2 regions of the Mesorhizobium sp. B2-3-5 genome follow, and region 2 is predicted to be linked to the other one. Evidence: riboswitches for the same ligand, from Rfam matches in the RefSeq annotation. Region 2 holds a riboswitch; the other holds the start of a gene.
The links. Region 2 has a riboswitch for thiamine pyrophosphate ahead of thiB (thiamine ABC transporter substrate binding subunit). Riboswitches for the same ligand answer to the same signal wherever they lie in the genome.

Region 1 (5,621 bases), on a different contig from region 2:
CCGTCATCGGTCTGGCGTGGCCTGCTTCGTCATCCCTGGTATTTGCTGACGCTTTTGTGCCTGGCGCAGATCCTGTGCTGGACGGTGGTGCCATCGCTGGTCGATCCCGCGCCGCCTGGCGACGTCGTGGAAGGCTTCATGTGGGGCCGCGAATGGGTGCTTTTGACCTATAAGCATCCGCAACTGCCCGCCTGGCTGCTCGAGACCAGCCACCTTCTGACCGGATCGTTCCGCTGGCCGCAATATCTGCTTGCCCAGCTGACGATCTCCACGACTTTCGTCCTGGTCTATCTGCTGGCCCGCGACATGCTGGGGCGAAACCGTGCGCTGGCTGCAGTCTTGCTGATGCCGTCGGTCTATTTCTTCGGCTGGCCAACCCCGCAATTCAATCATGACTACGCGCAGATGCCGTTCTGGGCGGCCATCTGCTGGCTGCTCTGGCGCGCCGGCCGCGGCGGCGGGCCGGGCTGGTGGCTGGCGCTCGGACTGGTGTCGGGCGTCGGGCTCTATGCCAAGTTCTCCACCGGCCTGCTGCTTGCCTTCGGCGCACTCTGGCTGTTGTCCGACGCACGCGCGCGCAGCCGATTGGCGACGCCTTGGCCATGGCTTGGCCTTGCCGTTTTTCTCGCCGTGGCCGCGCCGCTGGCCGTCGAGCTTTATCGCGTCGATTTCTTGCCGCTGACCTATTTCGCCGACCGCGACGCGTGGGTGACCGAACACCGTGCGCGCCTCTACTATATCGGTGTCCAACTGGCCGGGCTCTCCGGTTTCCTCCTGGTGCTGGCCATATCAGGGCTGCTGCGGCGCACGCCAGCTCCGCAAGAGCCCGTCGAGAGCGGTAAGCTCGCCTATCTCGTGTGGATGGGGCTTGGGCCGGCGATGCTGATCATGGTCGCCTCGTTGTTCACCGGCACCGGCGAATCCTGGGGGGCGCCGATGTACAATCTCATTGGCGTCGTGGTGCTCGCTTTCCTTGGCCATCGGCTTGGCGCTGTCCAGATGCGAAGGCTGGCGATCTGCGCCTTCACCTGCATCGTCACCATGTCAGGCGCCTATGCGGCCGTTCGCTGGACGGATTGCAACATAAGGGGGCGCATGGACGCTGTCTGCTGGCCCGCGCAGCCGATCTCGGACGAGGCGGAGGCGATCTGGCACGCAGCGGCACCTGGCCGGCTCGACATTGTCGGCGGCGATACCAATCTGGCCATGCTGGCCGGCCTCAACGCGTATGACAAGCCCTCGATCTTCACTGACCTGAATATGAAGTTCGCGCCCTGGATCACAAGCCAGCGGCTGCATGACCACGGCATGCTGATGGTCTGGTCGGGTCGCGGCGTACCGTTGCCGCTGCGGGCATGGCTGGACAACATCCCGGTCAAGACCGTTCTTTTCAACTGGTCGCGCGGGGCGCCGCCAATAGCCATCAACTTTGCTGTCATTCCGCCCGGCACGCGGTATCCGCGCGGCTGAAGCCTGTCGTCCGGTTCCCACTGGCCGAGGCCGCCGCCCATTCCCAGGCGACTGGACGAAACGGGCGGCAATGCCCATTTATGGGGCAACTCAATTTTCTTTGCGCAATTCCTGACGGGAAACCGTCAAACAGCTGGAATTGCTTTTTGGGAGACGAAACATGGCGACTTCGAGCGAACGAGCGGTACTTGCCGGCGGCTGCTTCTGGGGCATGCAGGATCTGATCCGGCGCTTTCCGGGTGTCCTTTCCACCCGGGTTGGCTACAGCGGCGGCGATGTGCCGAACGCCACCTATCGCAATCATGGTACCCACGCCGAGGCGATCGAGATCAATTTCGATCCGGCCAGGATCAGCTACCGCACGCTGCTGGAATTCTTCTTCCAGATCCACGATCCGACGACGCGCAACCGGCAGGGCAACGATGTCGGGATGAGCTACCGTTCGGCGATCTACTATACCAGCGACGAGCAGAAGCGCGTCGCTGAAGACACCATCGCCGACGTCAATGCTTCTGGTCTGTGGCCCGGCAAGGTCGTCACCGAAGTCGCGCCGGCCGGTGCCTTCTGGGAGGCCGAACCCGAGCATCAGGACTATCTGGAGAAGTATCCCAACGGCTATACCTGCCATTTCGTCAGGCCCGGCTGGAGGCTGCCGGTTCGCGAAAAGGCAGCGTCCTAACGTTTCGGCACAAAGCATCGAACCTTGTTGCGTCCAGAAGGACGCTTCGGCCGATACCTGGCGAAATCCCTGATGCGGTGCGAATCCCTTTCGGGAGCGTTGGGAGCGATATCGAACGGAGAAAGCCGCCAGGCGTCCGCCCGGCGGCTTTCTCCGTTTTTGGCAATGATTTACTTGCCGCAGTTCTTGTCGTTCAAGGTCGGCGCCGTGGCGTTGCCATTGGCATCGGACTGCGCACCTTGCGGGTTGGTCGGGCAATTCTGGTCCGCATTGGAGTCGAATCCGCCCGGCGCGATGGTCGTGCTGTTGGTCATTGCCGGATCGAGCGCATCAGGCGAAGCTGGCGTACTCGGTTCTACAGTGACCGACTTGCCGCTGCCGCCAGAGCCATCGTTGCCGCTCGCGCTATTGCTTTGCGCCATCGCGGAACTGGCAAGAGCGACAGTGAGCGCCGAAGCTGCGAGGATTTTCATGAACATGGCTGGTCTCCATTGAACTCGTCGCGTAGCGACTGGCGGGACAATCTCTCGACCAGGTGAAGGTTCCCGGAAAATTTCTCGCCGGCGCAGCCAGCTGCCACTGCTCCGGCGCAACGCTTTTGGCGTAGCGCGCTGAAAAAAACCGCTTCCCCAATCGATCGAATGGTGCTTTAACGCGCTCATCCACAGGGGTGCTCCGTACGGTCGGGGCTGAGACGGGGGCGGCAAGCCCACAGACCCTAGAAGCTGATCTGGGTAATACCAGCGGAGCGAGGCGGGCAATGTTTTCAGGCGCACAGATTTCCCTATATCCCATGGCCGACGATTTCGTCGGCGTCATCCTGGGCGCGCTCGGCGCGCTCGATCCCTACCGGGACAGGCTGCGGATCGAGACCGACGACATCGCGACGCTGCTGGTCGGGCCGCCCGAAGTGCTGTTCCCGGCCATGCGCGACCTGTTCGTGGCGGCCGCGAGGAGCGGCAAGCATTGCGTGCTGTCGGCCGCCGTCTCGCGCGGCTGCCCCGGCGAGCCGGACGACCCGATCTGCCGCTCCGACGAGGTCGGCGGCCCGACAATCCCGCTCGACGAGCGCAAGCTGGCCGCGATCCGCGCCGTGCAGTCGACACTTTCGACCGACCAGCCGGCGGCCGCCCAATTCTCGCTCTATGTGATGGGCGCCGGCGACCACATGGACGAGATCCATGGCTGCATCGACTTCCTGAAGCAGTCGGGCGTCTTCGAACGCTCAAAGCATTTCTGCACCAAACTGCGCGGCGATGCCGGCGCGATCTTCGCCACGCTCAACGAAGCCTTCTGCCGCTTCGGTCCGGGCGCCGGCCACGTGACCCTCGACATCACCATTTCGGCCAACAGCCCGACCGCGGGTTGAGCGGCGGCTGGCGCCGTCGAGGATATTGTCGTGGTTGGTTCGTTTGATCCGCCTGGGGAAAGCGTCCCTACCCCCATCCGCCTCCCACAGGGGGCAGCGAAGCCCTTGGTGATTGGCGAAGGCGGCGGTGACGGCCTATCTCCCCCCTTGTGGGGGAGATGCCTGGCAAGGCAGAGGGGGGCGCTGTCCCGCCGACCCATCAGGTGGTTACGCTCAGCACCTTCAGCACAAGTTTCGAAGGTTGGCGATCCTTCGCGCCCCCCTCTGGCCTGCCGGCCATCTCCCCCACAAGGGGGGAGATCAGCCTTCACGCGAGCTCTCGCCAAGGCCGCCCCCGCGGCCCTCGCTTTCGCCCTGCTGCTTGCCGCCTGGGAACTCTGCGCCCGCTTCGGCGGCGTCGCGCCCGTGCTGCCGGCGCCGTCGCGCGTGCTGGCGCAGGCCTGGGAAAATCGCGCAGCGCTGGCCGACAACACGCTGCCCACCATCCGCGCCACGCTGGCCGGCTTTGCCTGCTCGGTCGTCGCCGCCTTCGTGCTTTCGGCGCTGGTCGATTTCCTGCCGAGGCTGCGCCGCGCGCTGTTCCCGATCCTGATCGCCAGCCAGACCTTGCCGCTGGTGGCGATCGCGCCGCTGGTGGTGCTGTGGTTCGGCTTCGGGCTGCTGCCAAAGATTCTGCTCGTCGCGCTGGTCACCTTCTTCCCGATGATGGTGGCGCTGGTCGAAGGTTATGTGTCGACCAGCAAAGAGATTGCCCAGATGCTCGCCGCCATGGGGGCGGGGCGATGGCGCATTTTCTGGCTGGCTCGCCTGCCTTCGGCGCTGCCCTATTTCTTTGCCGGCCTGCGCATTTCCATCACCTATGCCGTGGTCGGCGCGATCTTCGCCGAATATGCCGGCGCGGCGAAGGGGCTGGGCATCTACATGCTGAGCGCCAAGAACAATTTCCGGCCCGACCTGGTGCTCGCCGCGGTCGCCGTCAGTTCGGCGCTGACGCTTGCCTTGTTCGGTCTGGCGGTGCTCGTTCAGCGCCTTGCCATGCCGTGGGAAAGGGCTGGGCGCGATGCAAAGCCGGAGCCGACAGAGGAGGAACGGCCATGACCCGGCTGGAACTCCGCGACGTGCGCAAGAACTTCGGCACGCTCGAGGTGCTCTCCGGCATCTCGATGACCGTGGACGATGGCGAGTTCGTCTCTATCCTCGGGCCATCCGGCGCCGGCAAGTCGACGCTCCTCCAGTTGCTGACCGGTGCGATTGCGGGCGAGGGCGAGATGCGTTTCGACGGCGCGCCGCTCGACGATCACGGCCGACATTTCGCTTTCATGCCGCAGCGCGACGCGCTGATGCCGTGGCGGCGCGTCATCGACAACGCCGCGCTTGGACTGGAAGTGCAGGGCGTGAGGCGCCGGGCAGCGCGCGAGCGGGTCGCGCCCCTGTTCGCCGAGTTCGGCCTTGCCGGCTTCGAGCGCGCCTGGCCGGCCGAACTGTCCGGCGGCATGCGCCAGCGCGCCGCCTTGCTGCGCACCGTGGTGCAGCGGCGCGACATGCTTCTGCTCGACGAGCCTTTCGGCGCGCTCGACGCGCTCACCCGCACGGCCATGCAGCGCTGGCTGGAGAAGATGTGGGCGAGCCACCGCTGGACGGCGCTGCTCATCACCCATGACGTGCGCGAGGCGGTGCTTCTGTCCGACCGCATCTATGTGCTGTCGGCGCGGCCCGCGCGTGTCGTTGCCGAAGTGGCCGTGCCGCTACCGCGCCCGCGCACCGAAAGTGCAGCGCTCGCCCGCGAGGCGGCGGCAATCGAGGCCAGCATCCTCGACACGCTGCTTGGGGCAGGCCGAACCGAATTCCCGATCGTTTGATGGCCCGATTGTTTGATGGAGAGAAAAATGACTGAACTCAACCGCCGCCAGGCGCTGCTCCTGGCTTTGGCCGCCGGCCTGCCGCTGGCTCCGCTCGCCGGGGCCGCACGCGCCAGGGCGGAAGCGCAAAAAATCACCGTCGCGCTCGACTGGACTGTCAACACCAACCACATCGGCCTGTTCGTCGCTCGCGACAAGGGTTTCTACCGCGATGCCGGGCTCGATGTCGAAATCCTGCCCTATG
Region 2 (5,621 bases):
GGCGGATGCTGTAGGCAAATCACGGCGTGTGCCGGACCAGTAGGGCGGACCTAGCCACACTACTTTGACCATGGCAAGCAAGCGCCCCATCGCCTGAAGCCGGTTTGACCGTAAATTATGTCCGCTTCCGGGCAATATCTCGTGATACGGCATCCCCAGCCCCCGAACCGATATAGCGTCGGAATGCGTCCGGACCAGCCCCGGCAAAGAAATCGTCCGCCTTGCCGGTCGCCGCAACGGCGCCATTGTCCAGAAACACCACATTCTGGCCGATGCGCCGGGCATCCTGCGGCTGGTGCGTCACGAACAGCACCGTCATCCCACGTTCAGCATGAACCCCGGCAACCAGGTCGAGCATGTCGTCGCGCAAGGCCGGCCCGAGCGAAGCGAACGGTTCGTCGAGCAGCAGCACCGGGCGATCGCGCACCAGCACGCGCGCCAACGCAACGCGCTGCCGTTCGCCACCGGAAAGTTCGCGCGGCAACCGCTTCTCCTTGCCGGCAAGGCCGGTGCGCAGAAGCGCCTCCGCGATATCAGTGCGGTCGGCCTCGGTCAGGCGCAGCGACGGCGAGCGGCCGAGCCCGACATTCTGCTCGACCGGGAGATGAGCAAAGAGATTGTTCTCCTGGAACACCATCGACACCGGCCGGGCCGAAGGCGGCTGGACGCTGACATCCGCCCCGCCGATCAGCACCCGGCCGGACCGCGGTGTCTCGAACCCGGCGATCAGGTTGAGCAGCGTCGACTTTCCCGAGCCGCTCGGTCCCATGATGGCGGTGATCTTTGTCGCGGCGAAATCAACATCGAAGACGAGCGGCGCTTCGCCATAGCTGAACGATACGTTGTCCAGCCGCACCGAAGCGCCTCGTTCAAGCCTGCTGGCCGCTCCGTCAGGCATCCCGGTTCTTCTCCCTGCCCATCCAGTGGGCCGCCATGACCAGAGTCAGGCAGACGAGGCCGAGCAGCAGCGCCAAGCCTGCGGCATCCTCGGTACGATAGCTGCCCATGCGCGCCAGGAGAAGGTAGGGCAAGGTCTGCACGGAATCACTGCCGAACAGCGCGATGACCCCGAGATCGCCGAGCGACAGCGCCATGGCGAAGGCAAAGGCGGTGGCGAGCGGACGCCGCAGCGATGGCCAGTCGATCAGCCTTAGCCTGGTCCAGCCGGAAATCCCGAGTTGCGCGCAGAGCCGTTCGTGACGTTCGCTCCCCGCATCATAGGCAGGGCGGACGGCGCGCAGCGCGAAAGGCATCGCCATCACCGCATTGACGGTGACCACCATGACCGGGGCGATGGCAAAGACATCGCCGGCATGGCGCAGCAGCAGGAACCAGCCAGCGCCGATGACGATCGGCGGCACGACGAGGACAAACCCGGCGCCGGTATCGGTGGCATGCTCGAGCACTGTTCTTGGACCGGCGCGGCGGTTCAGCGCCAGCGCCCGGCGCGCCATGGTCAGGGCCAGCGACAGCACCACCGAAAGCAACGCCGACAGGCAGGCCAGCACGGCGCTGGTCAGCGTCGCCTGCCGGACAGTGGCCTCGCCGGCCAGCCGGCCGAGATCGGCACCCAGCCCGGCTGCGACGGTCGCGGCCATCGGTCCGACGACGAACACCAGCGCCAGCACGATGAGCGCCGCATTAAGCCAGGCCTCGGTGGCCTTGACGGAGAAATAGCGGCGCGGCGCGACCGGCAGGTTGGTGTCGCCGACGACATTGGCACCAAGGCGCGTGAGTGCCAGCACGACGATGAAAGTCAAGGCAATCTGCAGCAATGTCAGCGCGACGGCTCGCGCGGGATCGAAGTCGAAGCGCAGCGCCTGATAGATGCCGACCTCCAGCGTCGTCGCGGCCGGTCCGCCGCCGAGCGTCAGCACGATGGTGAAGGATGTGATGCAGAGCATGAAGACCAGCCCGGCGACGCCGGGCAAGGCGGCGCGCAGCGCCGGCCATTCGATCAGCCGGAACGCTGGCCGCGCACCCATGCCGAGCTGGCTCGCCAGCCGCCACTGGTCGGCCTGTATGGTCTGCAGCGCCTCGAGGAACAGCCGCACGCCGAGCGGCAGATTGAAGAAGACATGGGCGACCAGAATGCCTGATAGCCCGTAGATGCCCGGCCAGCCCTGGCCGCCGATCGCGCTGAACAGACCGGCGAAATAGCCGGCGCGGCCGTAGAGCGCCAGGATGCCGAGTGCCGCGACAATCGCCGGCAGCGCCAACGGCACGGCGAAGAGCTGCAGGATGAAGGCGCGGCCGAAAAAGCGTGGATGCCGCGACAGGGCACGCGCCACGAACAGTGCCGGGACAACAGAAAGCAGCGTCGACAGGGCCGCCTGCCACAGGGTGAAGCGCACGACGCGCAGCAGATAGGGATCGAAGGCTGCCCAGGCGCCTGAAAGGTCGCCGGCGCCTTCGACGAGCAGCCCGGCAAACGCGCCCCCGATCAAAAGGGCGATTGCCGTAAGCGCGATGACGCCGGCGGTGACGCGGGGATCAGTGGGATGACGCGCATGCATGTCGCGCTACCCGAAACTGAGACGGACATTGAGCGAAGCAAATGCCTGGCTAAGGCGGAGTTCCCGCCCACCCCCCTCAGGCGGGGGAGATGGCCGGCAGGCCAGAGGGGGGCGGCTTGGCACAGACATCCACGAAGCTTGAGTCTTACTTGCTCATCACCGCCAGCCATTCATCCACCCAGGCCTTGCGGTTGGCCGCAACCTCTTCGGGGCTGAACAGCAAGGTCTTGGTCGGCTTGACCAGCTTGTCGAAAGCCGGGTTGAGCGGCTTGTCGGTCTTGCCGGCCGGGAACATCCAGTTGGTCTCCGGGATGGCGTCCTGGAATTTGGGGCCGGTCATGAAGGCCATGAACTTTTGCGCCAGCGGGTTCTTGGCTCCCGTCGTGGTGATGCCGGCGACCTCGATCTGCAGATATTCACCCTCCTCGAAGGAGGCCGCCTGGTAGCGCTCGGTATTCTCGGCGACCATGTGGTAGGCCGGCGAGGTGGTGTAGGACAGCACCATCGGCGCCTCGCCCTTGGTGAACAGGCCATAGGCCTCGCTCCAGCCCGGCGTCACGGTCAGCACCTTCGCCTTGAGCTTGGCCCAGGCTTCCGGCGCCTTGTCGCCATAGACCGACTTCACCCACAACAGCAGGCCGAGACCGGGCGTCGAGGTGCGCGGATCCTGGATGACGATCTTGTCGTCGGCACTGCCTTCGACCAATTCCTTCAGGCTCTTGGGCGGCGTCTTGAGCTTCTGCGTGTCGTAGACGACGGCGAAATAGCCGTAGTCGAACGGGACAAAAGTATCGTCGCTCCAGCCGCCAGGCACATTGATACCGGTCACCGCGCCATGCGGCGCGAACAGACCCGAAGCCTTGGCATCGGCGGTGAGATTGGTGTCGAGGCCGAGCACGATATCGGCCTTGGTCGATGCTCCTTCGAGCTTGACGCGGTTGAGCAGGGCGACGCCGTCGGCGACCGAGACGAATTCGACATCGCAGCCGCATTCGGCCTCGAATTCCTTCTTCACCACCGGGCCAGGGCCCCAGTCGGCGGTGAAACTTTCATAGGTGTAGACGGTGAGCTTGTCCTTGGCCAAGGCCGGGCCGGACAGCACCACGACCATTGCTGAGACAAGAGCATATAAAAGCGTGCGCATCGGCGCCTCCTTCGTTTGAATTGAAAGGAATTGAGGCGTCGGACTGTCCGAAACGTCTAATCCCTCCGCCGGTACAAACCGGATCAGGTTCAGCGGGTTGGCGAGACTGCCTCTCAGCCGGTCCGCGAACATCGCAGCCGGCACCCCGTTAGAGCGTTTCGACACATAGGCCCGGCCGGCGAACCGCGCAAGTGGGAGTTTGCCGCCTTCCGTTTCCCGTGCCGGGCTGGTAAGGGCGACAGGATATGAGCACATTCACCATCCTGCTTGGCGGCGATCTCATCCGCACGCCCCGGCTCGACCGCCAGGTCGAAGGTTCGCGCGTCATCGCCGCCGACGCCGGCATCGGCCATGCACGGATGCTGGGCCTTGTGCCGGAACTGTGGGTGGGTGATTTCGATTCGGTTCCGGCCGACCTGCCCGCCGACCTCGCCGCGGTCCGCCGCCAGACCTTCCCGGCGGAAAAGGACAAGACCGACGGCGAACTGGCGATCGCGGCGGCACTGGAGCGCGGGGCAACCCGGCTTGTGCTGGCCGGCGCCTTCGGCGGCAAACGCGCCGATCACGCCTTCCTGCATCTGGCGCTGGGCCTGCGCCTGGCCGAGACGGGAACGGATGTGCTTTTGACCAGCGGCGCCCAGGAAGGCATTCCCTTGCTGAACGCAACGGCTGGTTTCGACTATGCCGACGGCACGCTGTTTTCGATCCTTGGCTTTTCCGAACTGGCCGGCCTGACCGTGACCGGCGCCAAATGGCCGCTCGACGAGGTCGAAGTGGCCTTCGGTTCGTCACTGACCATCTCCAACGAGGTCAAGCTCAACAAGACCGGGGGCCACCTCGAAATCGCGCTCGGCCATGGCCGAGCGCTGCTGCTCGCCCATCCCTATCCCTTGCCCGAAAGCTGACATGGCCCCGCCTCTTCTCAATCTCGACGGGATAAAACTGACCTTCGGCGGCACGCCGCTGCTCGACGGCGCCGCCTTGACCGCTTCGGCCGGCGACAAGATCGCGCTGGTCGGCCGCAACGGGTCCGGCAAGTCGACGCTGCTCAAGATCGCCGCCGGCCTCATCGAGCCGCAGGACGGCGAGGTGTTCCGCCAGCCTTCGGCGACCATCCGCTATCTGCCGCAGATGCCCGACATGGAGGGTTTTGCCACCGTGCGGGCCTATGTCGAGGCCGGGCTCGGGCCCGCCGACGATCCCTACCGCGCCAGCTATCTGATGGAACATCTCGGCCTGTCGGGCGAGGAGCGGCCGGGCGACCTGTCCGGCGGCGAGGCCAGACGCGCCGCCCTTGCCCGCGTCATGGCGCCAGAACCCGACATTCTGCTGCTTGATGAGCCGACCAACCATCTCGATTTGTCTGTCATCGAATGGCTGGAAGAGGAACTCGTCCGCACCTCTTCGGCGCTCATCGTCATTTCGCACGACCGCCGCTTTCTCGAACGCGTGTCGCGCGCCACCGTCTGGCTCGACCGTGGCCAGACCCGCCGGCTGGACAAGGGCTTTGGCCATTTCGAGGAATGGCGCGACCTGGTGCTGGAAGAGGAAGAGCGCGAGCAGCACAAGCTCGGCCGCCAGATCGTGCGCGAGGAACACTGGCTGCGCTATGGCGTGACGGCGCGGCGCAAGCGCAACATGCGCCGGCTGGGCGAGTTGCAGACCATGCGCCAGCGTTTTCGCGGCCATCGCGGCGCCGAAGGCACCGCGACCATGGTGGCGAGCGACGCCGCCGAATCCGGCAAGCTGGTGATCGAGGCTAAGAACATCGAGAAGAGTTTCGGCGATCTCACCGTGGTCAAGGGGTTCTCCACCCGCATCCAGCGCGGCGACCGCGTCGGTCTTGTCGGACCGAATGGCGCCGGCAAGACGACGCTTCTGAAGATGCTGACCGGCGAATTGGCGCCGGATGCGGGCTCGGTACGGCTCGGCACCAATCTGGAAATCGCCACGCTCGACCA

Region 1: another riboswitch for thiamine pyrophosphate. It lies ahead of FJ958_RS09150 (YkoF family thiamine/hydroxymethylpyrimidine-binding protein); the one in region 2 lies ahead of thiB (thiamine ABC transporter substrate binding subunit).

What each region holds. Positions count from the first base shown of each region.
Region 1 is NZ_VFVX01000005.1:250,125-255,745, forward strand. It holds gene FJ958_RS09135 (glycosyltransferase family 39 protein) at 1-1,470, shown strand, start outside; gene msrA (peptide-methionine (S)-S-oxide reductase MsrA) at 1,631-2,149, shown strand; gene FJ958_RS09145 (hypothetical protein) at 2,320-2,628, opposite strand; TPP riboswitch at 2,806-2,919, shown strand; gene FJ958_RS09150 (YkoF family thiamine/hydroxymethylpyrimidine-binding protein) at 2,910-3,518, shown strand; gene FJ958_RS09155 (ABC transporter permease) at 3,873-4,616, shown strand; gene FJ958_RS09160 (ABC transporter ATP-binding protein) at 4,613-5,377, shown strand; gene FJ958_RS09165 (ABC transporter substrate-binding protein) at 5,405-5,621, shown strand, end outside.
Region 2 is NZ_VFVX01000025.1:520-6,140, forward strand. It holds gene thiQ (thiamine ABC transporter ATP-binding protein) at 116-898, opposite strand; gene thiP (thiamine/thiamine pyrophosphate ABC transporter permease) at 891-2,516, opposite strand; gene thiB (thiamine ABC transporter substrate binding subunit) at 2,662-3,660, opposite strand; TPP riboswitch at 3,704-3,818, opposite strand; gene FJ958_RS23200 (thiamine diphosphokinase) at 3,906-4,565, shown strand; gene FJ958_RS23205 (ABC-F family ATP-binding cassette domain-containing protein) at 4,567-5,621, shown strand, end outside.